DNA from 2 places in the Lysinibacillus sp. ACHW1.5 genome. Region 2 is predicted to be linked to the other one. Evidence: riboswitches for the same ligand, from Rfam matches in the RefSeq annotation. Region 2 holds a riboswitch; the other holds the start of a gene.

Region 1 (5,862 bases), 2.1 Mb from region 2:
TCTGCTAAGTACGTAAGGTATTTGCCATCTGGCGACCAAGTACCCAGATGGCAGTACTCTTTGCCTTCTGTCACTTGTTCTAGCTCTCCTGATGCCACATTGACAATGGCAATATGGGTAAACTGCTCCATATCCATAAATCCACCAGCATCCGATTTGTGTTTCATTTTCTCGATTTCTAGTGGCTTTAGTTCTTTATCCTTTTTCTTTTCATCCTCCGCTTTATCTAGGATGGTTTCATCTTTCCCTAGCACGACTGAAAAAGCAATTTTCTTGCCACATGGTGACCAGACAGGGGAGGTCGCTCCATTTTTACAATGTGTCACCTGTTTTGCCTCTCCACCTGCTTTCGAAAGAACATAAATTTGTGACTTACCTGTTCTCGTTGACAAAAATGCAATTTGACTGCCATCTGGTGACCAAACAGGGGAACTCGTTCTATCTTCACCAAATGTCCATTGCTGTGGTGTTTTGTCCTTCAAGTTTATGTAAAACAAATTCGATATATAGTCGTTTTTCTTCTCGTCCATACGAGTCTCTACATAAACTACCTCTGTCCCATCTGGTGAAAGCTGTGGATCTGCTACTGATTTTAAGTGATAAAGATCTTCTGGTTGAATCCCTTGTTTCGATGTCATGTTCTTGCTCCTTTGTATTGTAATTTTCTGTGCCTTACTACAATACTTCGACACCCTAAGTAATATTCCTCTATTGAATTGAATTTTTCACTAGTTCCCAATATTCTGCTGACTTTGTTCTGCGATAAAATTTATAAAAGGGCTCATTTGGGCGAGCATGCTCCTTATAAAGGTTTATCAGGTGCAGTAAAAAATCTTCAATTTGTGTGACGTCTACCCTCTTAGCGAATAACGTGCCAGCCTGTGCCTTTGCTCCCATTGGTACTGCCCCTAAATAGACATCAAAGCTTTCTTGTTGGTAAACGAGTCCAATATCATCATAGACTGCATTGTAGCAAGCTGATGCACAGCCATTAATATTGACACGCACTCTTGCAGGTACCTTCATCCCCTCTATGGCATTATAGAGCTGTTCGGTTATCGGAGCAGCCTCCATTTTCTCCCCATCACAAAAATCGCAGGCCTTCATGGCTATGATTGAACCAGAGGGAGCAACATAAAGACCTGCTTCCTGTAAGGCTTGCACCGCTTCCGTGGCATCGCACGTTGGTATGGATACGAGTATACTATAGGAAGCAGAATATTTTATCGCCCCCTTTTCGCCAGCAATTTCGGCTATTTTTTGGAATTGTGCAGGAGTATAATGCTTATTAATAATGCCAGGGCTAACGGCTAGACGGGTAAACTCACCATGACCGTTCAGTGTTTCAAATGTTTGATCTGGTACATTTTTTTGAAATGCGTTCATTTTTATCGCTCCTTATAAAAAAGGAGCTAGCAAAACGCTAGCTCGAATGGATTAAAAGTTTTCAGGATAGAAGCCCTTTGCTAAAATTTCAATGGCCTCTGCCGCACGAACCCCTTCAGACGCTGCTGAAAGTGGCAGGATGACAAAGCGCTCATTTTTGACCGCTTCCATCTCCTTTAAGGCTGGATCATTTTTTAAGAATTGGATCTTTTGGTCTGCCGTTGTTTCACCGTAATCAATCACGACAACTACCTCTGGGTTGCGGTCTACTGCATCTTCCTTCGACACAGTTGTCCAGCCAGATTCCACATCACCAAAGATATTTTGTCCACCCGCGATTGTCACAAGCTCATTCATAAAGTTTTGACCAGCTGTAAATACATCCTTTTCACCGCTATCAAACACAAGAACACGTAATTTTTCGCTATCTTTTGGTAATTTAGCTTGTACTGCCTCTACATCTTTCGTCATTTGCTCAATTAAAGCTTCGCCACGATCCTCAATACGGAAAATCTTCGCGATATTGCGAATATCAGTGAAAATATCTTCTATTGTTGGCTTTGTCATGTTGGAAGCCGTATGTAAATACGTATGGATGCCTAATTCTTCAAGCTCTTCTGGTGTGCCTACACCCTTTTCGCCAAAGCCACTTTTCCAGCCAGCATATAGGAAATCTGCCTCGGCATCGATGACTTGCTCCTTCGTTGGGTATTGATCGGAAAGAACAGGGACCTTATCGTATGCCTCTTGCAGTGGTTCATAGATTTTATCATCTAAGTAAGCTGTCCCTACCATAGAATCCTCTAAACCAAGTGCAAGCATGATTTCTGTCACATGTTGATTTAAGCTAATCGCTTTTGTTGGTGCTTCCGTATATGTTTGAGTTGTGTCATTATTTTCAATGGTTACTTCTGCTGCCGCCTCAGATGGCTCAACCTTTTCACCTTGTGCAGCTGATTCCGTTTTGTCCTTTGCGTTACAAGCCCCTAAAACAGCGACCAAGGCAATGATCATCATCAGCCATATACTTTTCCATTTCTTCATGTCCTTTTCTCCTTTGCTGTTAAAATATAGAAAGAAATCAGAGACTTCTTTACTACTAAGGTAGTTGGAAGGGCATAAAAAAACCCTCTTGTCGCCAAGAGAGTAGCATAGTGAAATAACGGTATCATTACCTTCATCACTATCCCCATCCTCGTGGTTCTTAGTCAAAAAATACATACTGGCAGGTATCCTGGCTTAGGTTCATCATCTATACGCCTTCCCATAGTTTCACTACAGTGGCATGCTGTATAGACTCCCCATTTACAGTTGCGGGACAGCATCGGAATTGCACCGATTTCCCTTTTAAGCAAATGACAAATGCCATTTGCACCAATACGTTCTATAATGGTCAATACTATTGATAGACTAGCAGAAGAAAATTTATCGCGCAATCAGTAGTATGACACTAAAAGTATAATCATCATTATATTAGCACTATTTCGACATAAAGACGAACTATTTTACAAGAAATATAGAAGCTAGTATTCTGTTACAATAAAAAGATAGCATTCTATAGAAACGAGGATTTCTTATGTACAAAACGATCGGTGTACTTGCGCACGTGGATGCAGGAAAAACGACCTTCTCTGAGCAAGTGCTTTTTCATACAAATAGTATTCAAGCACGGGGGCGTGTTGATCATCAGGATACCTTTCTTGATCATCATGAGCTAGAGCGCAGACGGGGCATTACGATATTTGCCGAGCAAGGGCGCATGAATATTGGCGATGATACATACACATTGATTGATACGCCAGGGCATGTCGATTTCTCCCCTGAGATGGAGCGTGCCATTCGTGTGATGGATTATGCCATTATTATCATTAGCGCTGTCGAAGGGATACAGGGCCATACAGAAACAGTGTGGCAACTTTTACGTCAATACCATGTCCCTACCTTCTTCTTTATCAACAAAATGGATCGTGAGGGTGCCAATATGGAGGCCGTCATCAGCCAGCTTCGCAAAGATTGCTCTCAGCATGTTTTGTTCATCGATGAGCCACTGCGAGCAGACTATGTATCAAATAATATTATGGAATGGCTGGCGGAGCGCGACGAAAAATTGCTTGATGCCTTTCTATATGAGTCATTGGAGCATGAACAGTGTCTTGCTCAATTAAAGGAAATGATTAAAAATGAAGGTGCCTTCCCTTGCTTTGCTGGCTCGGCCTTAAAGGATGAGGGCATTCAGGAATTTCTTGACCAGCTCCCGCTGTTAACGGCTTCCCATTTTGACAAGGATGCCCCATTTGAGGGCGAGGTTTTTAAGATTCGTCATGATGGTCACCAGCGTTTAACCTTTATGAAGGCAACCAAGGGCTCGTTGCATGTACGAGATGAATTTTCATTTGACGAAGTAACAGAAAAAGTGACCGAAATTCGCCTTTATAACGGCAGTCGCTTTGAGACCGTTCAACAGGTAGAGGCAGGAGAAATTTTCGCTGTCAAAGGACTGAGCCAGGCAAACATTGGGGATCGAATCGGTACAACGATGCTATCACAGCCCTATGAGCTTGTCCCAACCTTACAGGCAAAGGTTCAATATGAGGGTGATCAGCATATCAAGGAAGTGCTACAGATTTTCCGGTTACTCGAAGCAGAAGAGCCGTCCTTGCGTGTGGTCTGGCAGGAAAAATTTCAGGAAATCCATGTGCATATTATGGGTGTCATTCAATTGGAGGTCCTAACTGAGGTATTAATGACACGTTTTTCATTAGCTGTCTCCTTTGGTGAGCCGCAAATTTTATACATGGAAACCATTGCGACGACCGTAACGGGCTATGGTCATTTCGAGCCCCTCAAGCATTATGCAGAAGTTCATTTATTAATGGAGCCAAATCCACGTGGAACAGGTAATACCTTCACCAATGCCTGTCATGCCGATCATTTATCTGTAGGCAATCAGCGCCTTGTTGAAAAGCACCTGTTTGAGCGTGACCATCATGGGCTACTAACAGGCTTCCCTGTAACAGATATTCATTTTACACTTCTAACAGGTCGCGGGCACAATGAACATACATCGGGGGGAGATTTCCGTGAAGCCAGTTTCCGTGCCCTGCGTCAGGGGCTGGAGCAGGCACAAAATGTTCTACTTGAACCCTATTATCGCTTTAAAATGAAAGCTTCAAACGACTTTATCGGTCGTATGATGACTGATATTCAGCAAGCAGCAGGCACGTTCGATGACCCGATTTTATCCGAAACGGATGTTATCCTAACAGGTCGTGCACCTGTTGCCACTTTAATGAGCTACAGTACAACCTTTGCCGCCTATACAAATGGGAAAGGTGCACTCACACTCCAATTTGATGGCTATGATGTGTGCCATAATACAGAGGATGTGATTGCACAGATTGGCTATGATAAAAATGCCGACCCTGAGTATAGTTCCTCTAGTATCTTTTGTGCTAAGGGCAAAGGATATTCGGTTCCATGGCAAGAAGCACAGGCAGCCATGCATTGCCTGTAGGGTGGGCGCTTCTGGTATTTTCTCGGCTTCCACGGGTATCCATCGCTCTAGCGCGGGTATTTCTTGCTTGGGCATCAATATATCTCTACCCTACAACAAGATATTACAAGCCCTCCAAAAAATGGAGGGCTTGTTTTTATAGTGCACCGACAGCTTTCTTTGTTGGATTGTCCAACAAATATGCGGGTTCAACTATTACATAGTCATGCTTGTTCGTAAAATCAATGAGTACCTTACCAGGTTGACTTTTTAATAGTTGTAGATGATCAATTAATTGCAGTAAAAGCTCGTGACCGTTGCCACGTGGATGCCAGTTGAAATGATAATCATTTAACGCTTGCACCGCTTCAATAAATTGGGCATATTCCTGCTGCACAAATGCAATGAGTTTGTCATGATGAGATGCTAAATCATATAAATATGTTTCGTAAAAGCGCATGACAATCGAGCATAATAAGTCATTGACACGAGCGGCACTTAAAACAGGCTTGGGCTCCAATGATAGACGGTCGAGGTTGGGCTTTGCGCGTGTAGAATCAATGCGCGTAATTAAGTGATACGCTTCTCCTTTGACCTCATAGACAATCGGATTGGTCGGCATGTACATCATAAAACTATTCGTCTTTGTTTTTAGTTCATCTGCTATGGCTGCTTTCGCTAAAAGATGACCGTCCACATCCCCATTTTGTATCCAAATAATTTCTTTATTATATAAGATTTGCTCAAAGAAGCGATCATTGCGAATCAGCTTCGTTGCTAATAATTGATCGATCAGAGACTCGACCACCATTCTTGTTTTCGCTTTCTTGGCAACTTCTGTGCGTGGTTGCTTACAAATGTTCAGATCTTCATAAGGCGTTTCCAACGTTGTCGTTACATGAATATTTGTCATACGTGCATCCCCTTTGCGTACATATTTTCAAAACAAAAAGGACTCCCTACTTTTGAGGAAATCCTTCATT
Region 2 (5,862 bases):
AACGTTCAAAAATTTTAAGTGAGCGTATGGCTGCATACCAAGCACAGGACAACACTGTAGGTGTTTATTTAAATGTAGTGCTTGAGGCAAAAAGCTTTGCAGATTTAATGGATCGTGTCGTAGCGGTAAAAACATTAATGGATGCTGACCAAGAATTAGTAGATCAACAGGAAGCAGATAAAGCAAGCTTAGAGCAACAAAAAGCTACATTAGATGAAAAACAAAAGGAACTTCAAAAACAATTCCAAGAGCTTCAGCAAAAAGAAAGCGAAATGGAAGTGAAGAAAGCTGAGAACGAAGCGAAATCACTTGCATTAAAAGCTGAAATTGCAACGAAACAAGAAGAAGAACGTTTAGAAGCTGAGCGTAAAGCAGCTGAAGAAGAGGCAGCTCGTTTACGTGCACTTCAAGCAGCTACACCAGTTATACAAGCAACTCAAAATAATGGTGGAGGCGAACCACAAAAAATTATTGTTGGGTCAGGAGCTGGCACTGTTTCTTCAGGAGATGCCATTTCTACAGCTAAACAATTCCTAGGACGCCCTTATGTTTGGGGTGGTAGCAACCCATCGACAGGCTTTGACTGTTCAGGTCTTGTACAATGGTCATATAAGCAAGCGGGTGTTTCTTTACCTCGTACAGCATCACAACAATATTTAGCAACACAACGCATTTCAGCAGGTGAAGCACGCGTTGGGGACTTAGTGTTCTTCAGCTATGGTTCAGGGGTAGCACACGTAGGTATTTATTTAGGTAATAACACAATGATCGACGCTCAAAACAATGGTGTCGTAATTGAATCACTTGATTGGTGGAATCAATACTTAGTAGGCTTTGGACGTATTCAATAGGCCTCACTATTATATAGACGGTTGAGATAAGAAAAAGGTCATCTTTGTAGAGAAAAATATACAAAGATGGCCTTTTTTGTTTTTAGAATGCTATTCTTTCAAAGAAACAAGACGACAACTTCTATTCTTGAAAAGAGATTTTCCTGCATACTAGATGGATATTAAATTTTAAAATTTACTTTGATGACACCTGTCTCTTTCAACGCTATAAAGAAAATAATAACGAATGGGCCGACAAGTAAACCGATAATACCAAATAACTGTAGACCTATGAACATGGAAATTAATGTTGGTAAAGTGGATAAACCGATATGGTCTCCCATTAATTTAGGCTCGACTACTCGACGAATAATAAGTAAAATAGCAGCTAAGATGAATAATTTTACAGCTATAGAGGTGTTTCCCATCAATAGGTGATAAAGTCCCCATGGCGCTAGAATAATGATAGAACCTAGGAATGGTACAATATCTATTAACCAGATAATAATCGTCATTGTTACTGCGTATTTCGGTTGGATTAATAGCAGTCCAATGAGTGTGACGCCTCCAATAATAAAGCTTACAAATAAGTGAGCCTTCATATAGCCAAGTGTTGCATCTTTTAAGCGATTTAAAATAATTTTTATCTTCTTTGCTGTATTGGGCTTTAAATATTTATAAGTGATTTGCTTTAACTTAGGCAAATCAAGCATAAATAGGAATAGCGCAATCATATAAACGAGAAGACTGATGAATAGGCTGGGTATCTCTGAAAAGAAGGCAGAAACTTTGCTATAATTAAAGAAGCTTAAAAAGGATTCTTCAACTTTCTTTATGAAATCCATTGTGGTTTTTTGAAGCGAAGCACTTACTTCAGGTGGAAAGTCTTCTGTATATTTAGAAATATTTTCTTGCATATGAAGCCACATATCTGATAGCTTGGAAATATAATAGGGAGCTTGCTTAGACAGTAAAATTATTTGTGTCATTATTTGGGTAATGGACAGATAACAAATAATAGATATAACTATTACACTCACTATGTAAATAAAAGCAACTGCTATTTTCCGTGACATTTTCCATTTCCGTTTAACGAACATGACAAGTGGTTCTAAGAAAAATGCACTAATCCCAGCAAGGATTAAAGGCATGGACACTGGGATAACAAAATACGCAGCTAGAAGTAGGGATATAATCACAATCAACCGAAAAATCAATTTCCTAGCATTAAATTTATTCATAAACTCACCTTCTTTGCGAAAAAAATTAAGTTAAGTGTACCATAAATCAAATTTTATTACGTTCTGAATCAATAAAGGTAGGGATGAATTATGGAAAAAGAGATTTTGCAACTTTTTAGTAATTTAACAGAGCATGATCGCGATATTCAATATGAATCTTACGAGGAATTAATGAAAATTATGCAGGAACCTGTAGATTGGACATATGCAGTTTGGGAACAGCTAGTAAAAGCACTTACATACAATAATGGTTATTCTCGTGCACGTGCTGCACAAATTTTATGCGCTTTAGCTGCAAAAAGTGATCCAGAAGAAAGGGTCTTGGAGGATTTTTTAAAGATTTGGGCTGTGACTTACGATGAGCAATCTGCTACAGCAAGGCATGCATTACAAGCAATTTGGAAAATTGGACAAGCGGGTCCAGTACAAAGAGATTTGGTTGTATCGTATCTAGCTAAAAGATTTCAAACATGTATAGATGAAAAACAGCCATCTCTTATTCGTCAGGATATTATTATGTCATTTAAAAAGCTATATGATCAAACAAATGACTCGAAATTATTAGATATTGCCCATCGTTTAATTAATGAAGAACAAGATGCTAAATATAAAAAGAAGTATAAGTCAGCCATCCGTTCAAAGTAGCGAGGTGGTGTTTTTTTGTGCAAATTCTTTGATGAGCGGTAGAATAGTCAACTATAATGAATGAAAAAAGGGGATTATGGCATGAGCATTTATAATTATCTAGTTCGGAAGCCTAATGGCGAAATTTTATCGATGGAAACATATCGTGGAAAAACAATGTTAATTGTTAACACGGCAAACCAATGCCGATTTACATATCAATTTGAAGACTTACAGAAAATGTATGATAAATATGGAAAAGAGAATTTTGTAGTTCTTGGATTCCCTTGTGATCAATTTGGCCATCAAAATCCTGAAGATGGGGAGGAAACTAAGCATCTCTGCAAGGTAAACTATGGGGTCACATTCCCGATTTTTGAGCTTGTACAGGTAAATGGAGAGGCTACCCATCCACTCTTTAATTATTTAAAGCATGAAGTGGATTACCGAGAGTTTGGGAAGGCAAGTATGCAGGAGAAAATGTTGGCAGAAGCAATTGTTCAACTTGCCCCAAGCTTTTTAGATGGTCGTAATATTCGCTGGAACTTTACAAAATTTCTAGTAGATGCTAATGGTAAGACCGTCTCACGCTTTGAACCAACAGATTCACAGCTCGATATTGAAAAAGCAATTGAAACACTATTATAGTAAATTTCTTAATAATGTAAAAATTTGTTAGGGTTTTCTCTTCAAGTAGAAATATTGCTATATTTTAAAACTGAGTACAGCTATTTTTTCTGAAGCATATATGATAAACTGCTTTACAAATGAAATATTCTTGCAGAATAAAGGTGCTAATTAGCATAATCGGGAATCCGGTGAAAAACCGGAGCTGTTTCCGCAACTGTAAGTGCAGCCATTATAAAGATTTACCACTGTCTCAAAGAAGATGGGAAGGTCCTTTATAACACATTCGTTTCATGTGACGAACTGTACAAGCCAGGAGACCGACCTTTATTTGAACGTATAAAAACTTCTCGGAAGCTAGGAGGATATACGGCAAATACATAGGCTTTGTCCAGTTTGATGGCTCATTATGTTATTTTTGTCGTTCCTTTGCAAAAAGGAGCGACTTTTTTATGCCTTTCAAATAAGAATTTTTCATTATAGAAAATAGGGGGGAAGCAAGTGAAAAAAGATGCCCGTTATTCTTGTTATCCATTTATGCGTGAGAAAGCTTCAACGGTCGATTTTGAAATTCGAACAGATAGCCTTACAACACATCTAGGAGTTGCATTAGCTGCGGTAAAAAAAGAGGATGTTCAAGTCGTTGCTGAGGATTTATTGCTTATGTTACCTATGGCGTATCATGTGAATGGCTCAGTTCGTGGGAAATTAGCAGTAACTGAAGAGGATTTATCTTGGTTAAGTGAGCGTTATGATTTTTACGTTCGCCATGTGAAGGAAGAGATTCAAAGTTTTGTTTTACCTCAAGGAACAGAGGCCGCTGCAGCCTTACATCTTTGTCGCAGTGAAGCAAAAAAATCATATCGTACTTTACACAAAGTATCAGAAGAACGAGAGGTTCCTGCTATTCTTTTCGATTACCTTGGTTTATTAGCTAATGTATGTTTTGTCATGGCTGTTTTTATGAATCAGCAAGCTGGAATAGCTGAAATACCGTTTATTAGTAAATCCTACCCAATGAAAAAGAAAAAGGAGAATAACAATGAAGAAAGTATTTAATTTCCAATGGCTATCAGTGCTCTTACTTGCACTGGTATTAGCAGGCTGTGGCACTGCTGAAGATACAAAAAATAAAGATGCTTCGCAAGATACACAACACGCAGAGAAAACAAGCTATAAAGTGACAGATGACCGTGGAGTGGAAATAGAGTTTAAAGAAGTACCAAAAACAGTTGTATCTTTACAACCAAGTAATACTGAAATTTTGTTTGCTTTAGGTGTTGGCGATAAAATTGTAGGAGCAACTGAGTACGATACTTATCCAGAGGAAGCACAAAAAATTGAACGTGTCTCTGATACTACGAACTTTAACAGTGAAAGAATTATAGCGTTAAAGCCAGATGTTGTCATTGCTTATACAATCGGTGATAAGGATGCCCTAAAGCCGCTTGAGGACGCAGGAATTAAAGTGTTTGTTATTCAATCTGCGACAACTTTCGATGATGTTTATGGAGATATCGAACAAATTGCTGCTGTGATGGATGTTGCTGATATAGGAAATAAATTAAATGAAGAGATCAAGGCGAAAATTGCTGAAGTACAAACGAAGGTGAAGGACGTAAAAACGCCGAAAAATGTTTATTTAGAGGTTAGCCCTAAGCCAGACATATATACAGCAGGCTCTAGCACTTTCCAGCAAGAAATATTAGATGCAGCTAATGTTAATAATGTTTTTTCTGACTTGAATAGCTGGGCAAAAGTGAATGAGGAAGATGTTATTGCGAAAAATCCAGATGTTATTTTAACAACAGTAAACGATACAGAAGATCCAATAGGAGAAATTCTTGAACGAGATGGTTGGAATACTGTGACAGCTATTCAAAACAAAGCGGTATTGTCCATCGATACAGATATCTCTAATCGACCTGGTCCGCGTATTGGTGAAGCTGTAGAATTAGTAGCGAAAGCTGTGTACCCCGAATTATTTAAATAAGAAATGTTTCCATGCTAGCTGTGAGCCATTCAGCTAGCATTTTTTATGTGGTTTAAATTATTACCTAGCGTGAAAATTGGAATTAATGTAGTTTGTTCTTTAAAATAAAAGTAAGTATGCTTAATAATCTTAGGAGGTGTAGTGATTGGAGCAATTAGAGACAAAGGTAATTCCATTTGAGGCAGTCTATAATTTCCGAGACATGGGTGGATATAAGACAAAAGATGGGCGTAGGGTAAAAAAAGGTTTATTTTACCGCTCAGCTGCTCTTGGAAAAATGACACTGGCAGATAAAGAGCTATTTGAAACATTAGGGATTAAAACCATTTTTGATTATCGCGATAACAATGAGGCGTATCATAATCCTAACCCAGTGTTCTCGTATGCTCAATATATACAAATCCCAGCGAAGGGTAATCATGCTTTTGAAATGCCTACCAATGCTGGTGGTAGAGATTTCTATAAAGTGGTAAGCCCTGAGATGTTTCGGGATTTTTATGCACAAATGCCTTTTAACAATCTTTCATTTAAAGAGTTAATGCAAACG

The links. Region 2 has a riboswitch for cobalamin ahead of L6W14_RS20960 (hypothetical protein). Riboswitches for the same ligand answer to the same signal wherever they lie in the genome.
Region 1: another riboswitch for cobalamin. It lies ahead of L6W14_RS10225 (ABC transporter substrate-binding protein); the one in region 2 lies ahead of L6W14_RS20960 (hypothetical protein).

Annotation. Positions count from the first base shown of each region.
Region 1 covers NZ_CP091777.1:2,076,030-2,081,891, reverse strand. The annotation lists gene L6W14_RS10235 (S9 family peptidase) at 1-638, opposite strand, end outside; gene L6W14_RS10230 (precorrin-3B methylase) at 709-1,386, opposite strand; gene L6W14_RS10225 (ABC transporter substrate-binding protein) at 1,438-2,430, opposite strand; cobalamin riboswitch at 2,593-2,780, opposite strand; gene L6W14_RS10220 (elongation factor G) at 2,963-4,900, shown strand; gene L6W14_RS10215 (hypothetical protein) at 5,037-5,792, opposite strand.
Region 2 covers NZ_CP091777.1:4,180,132-4,185,993, reverse strand. The annotation lists gene L6W14_RS20980 (C40 family peptidase) at 1-851, shown strand, start outside; gene ytvI (sporulation integral membrane protein YtvI) at 1,013-2,071, opposite strand; gene L6W14_RS20970 (hypothetical protein) at 2,162-2,716, shown strand; gene L6W14_RS20965 (glutathione peroxidase) at 2,798-3,343, shown strand; cobalamin riboswitch at 3,468-3,666, shown strand; gene L6W14_RS20960 (hypothetical protein) at 3,824-4,381, shown strand; gene L6W14_RS20955 (ABC transporter substrate-binding protein) at 4,365-5,315, shown strand; gene L6W14_RS20950 (tyrosine-protein phosphatase) at 5,461-5,862, shown strand, end outside.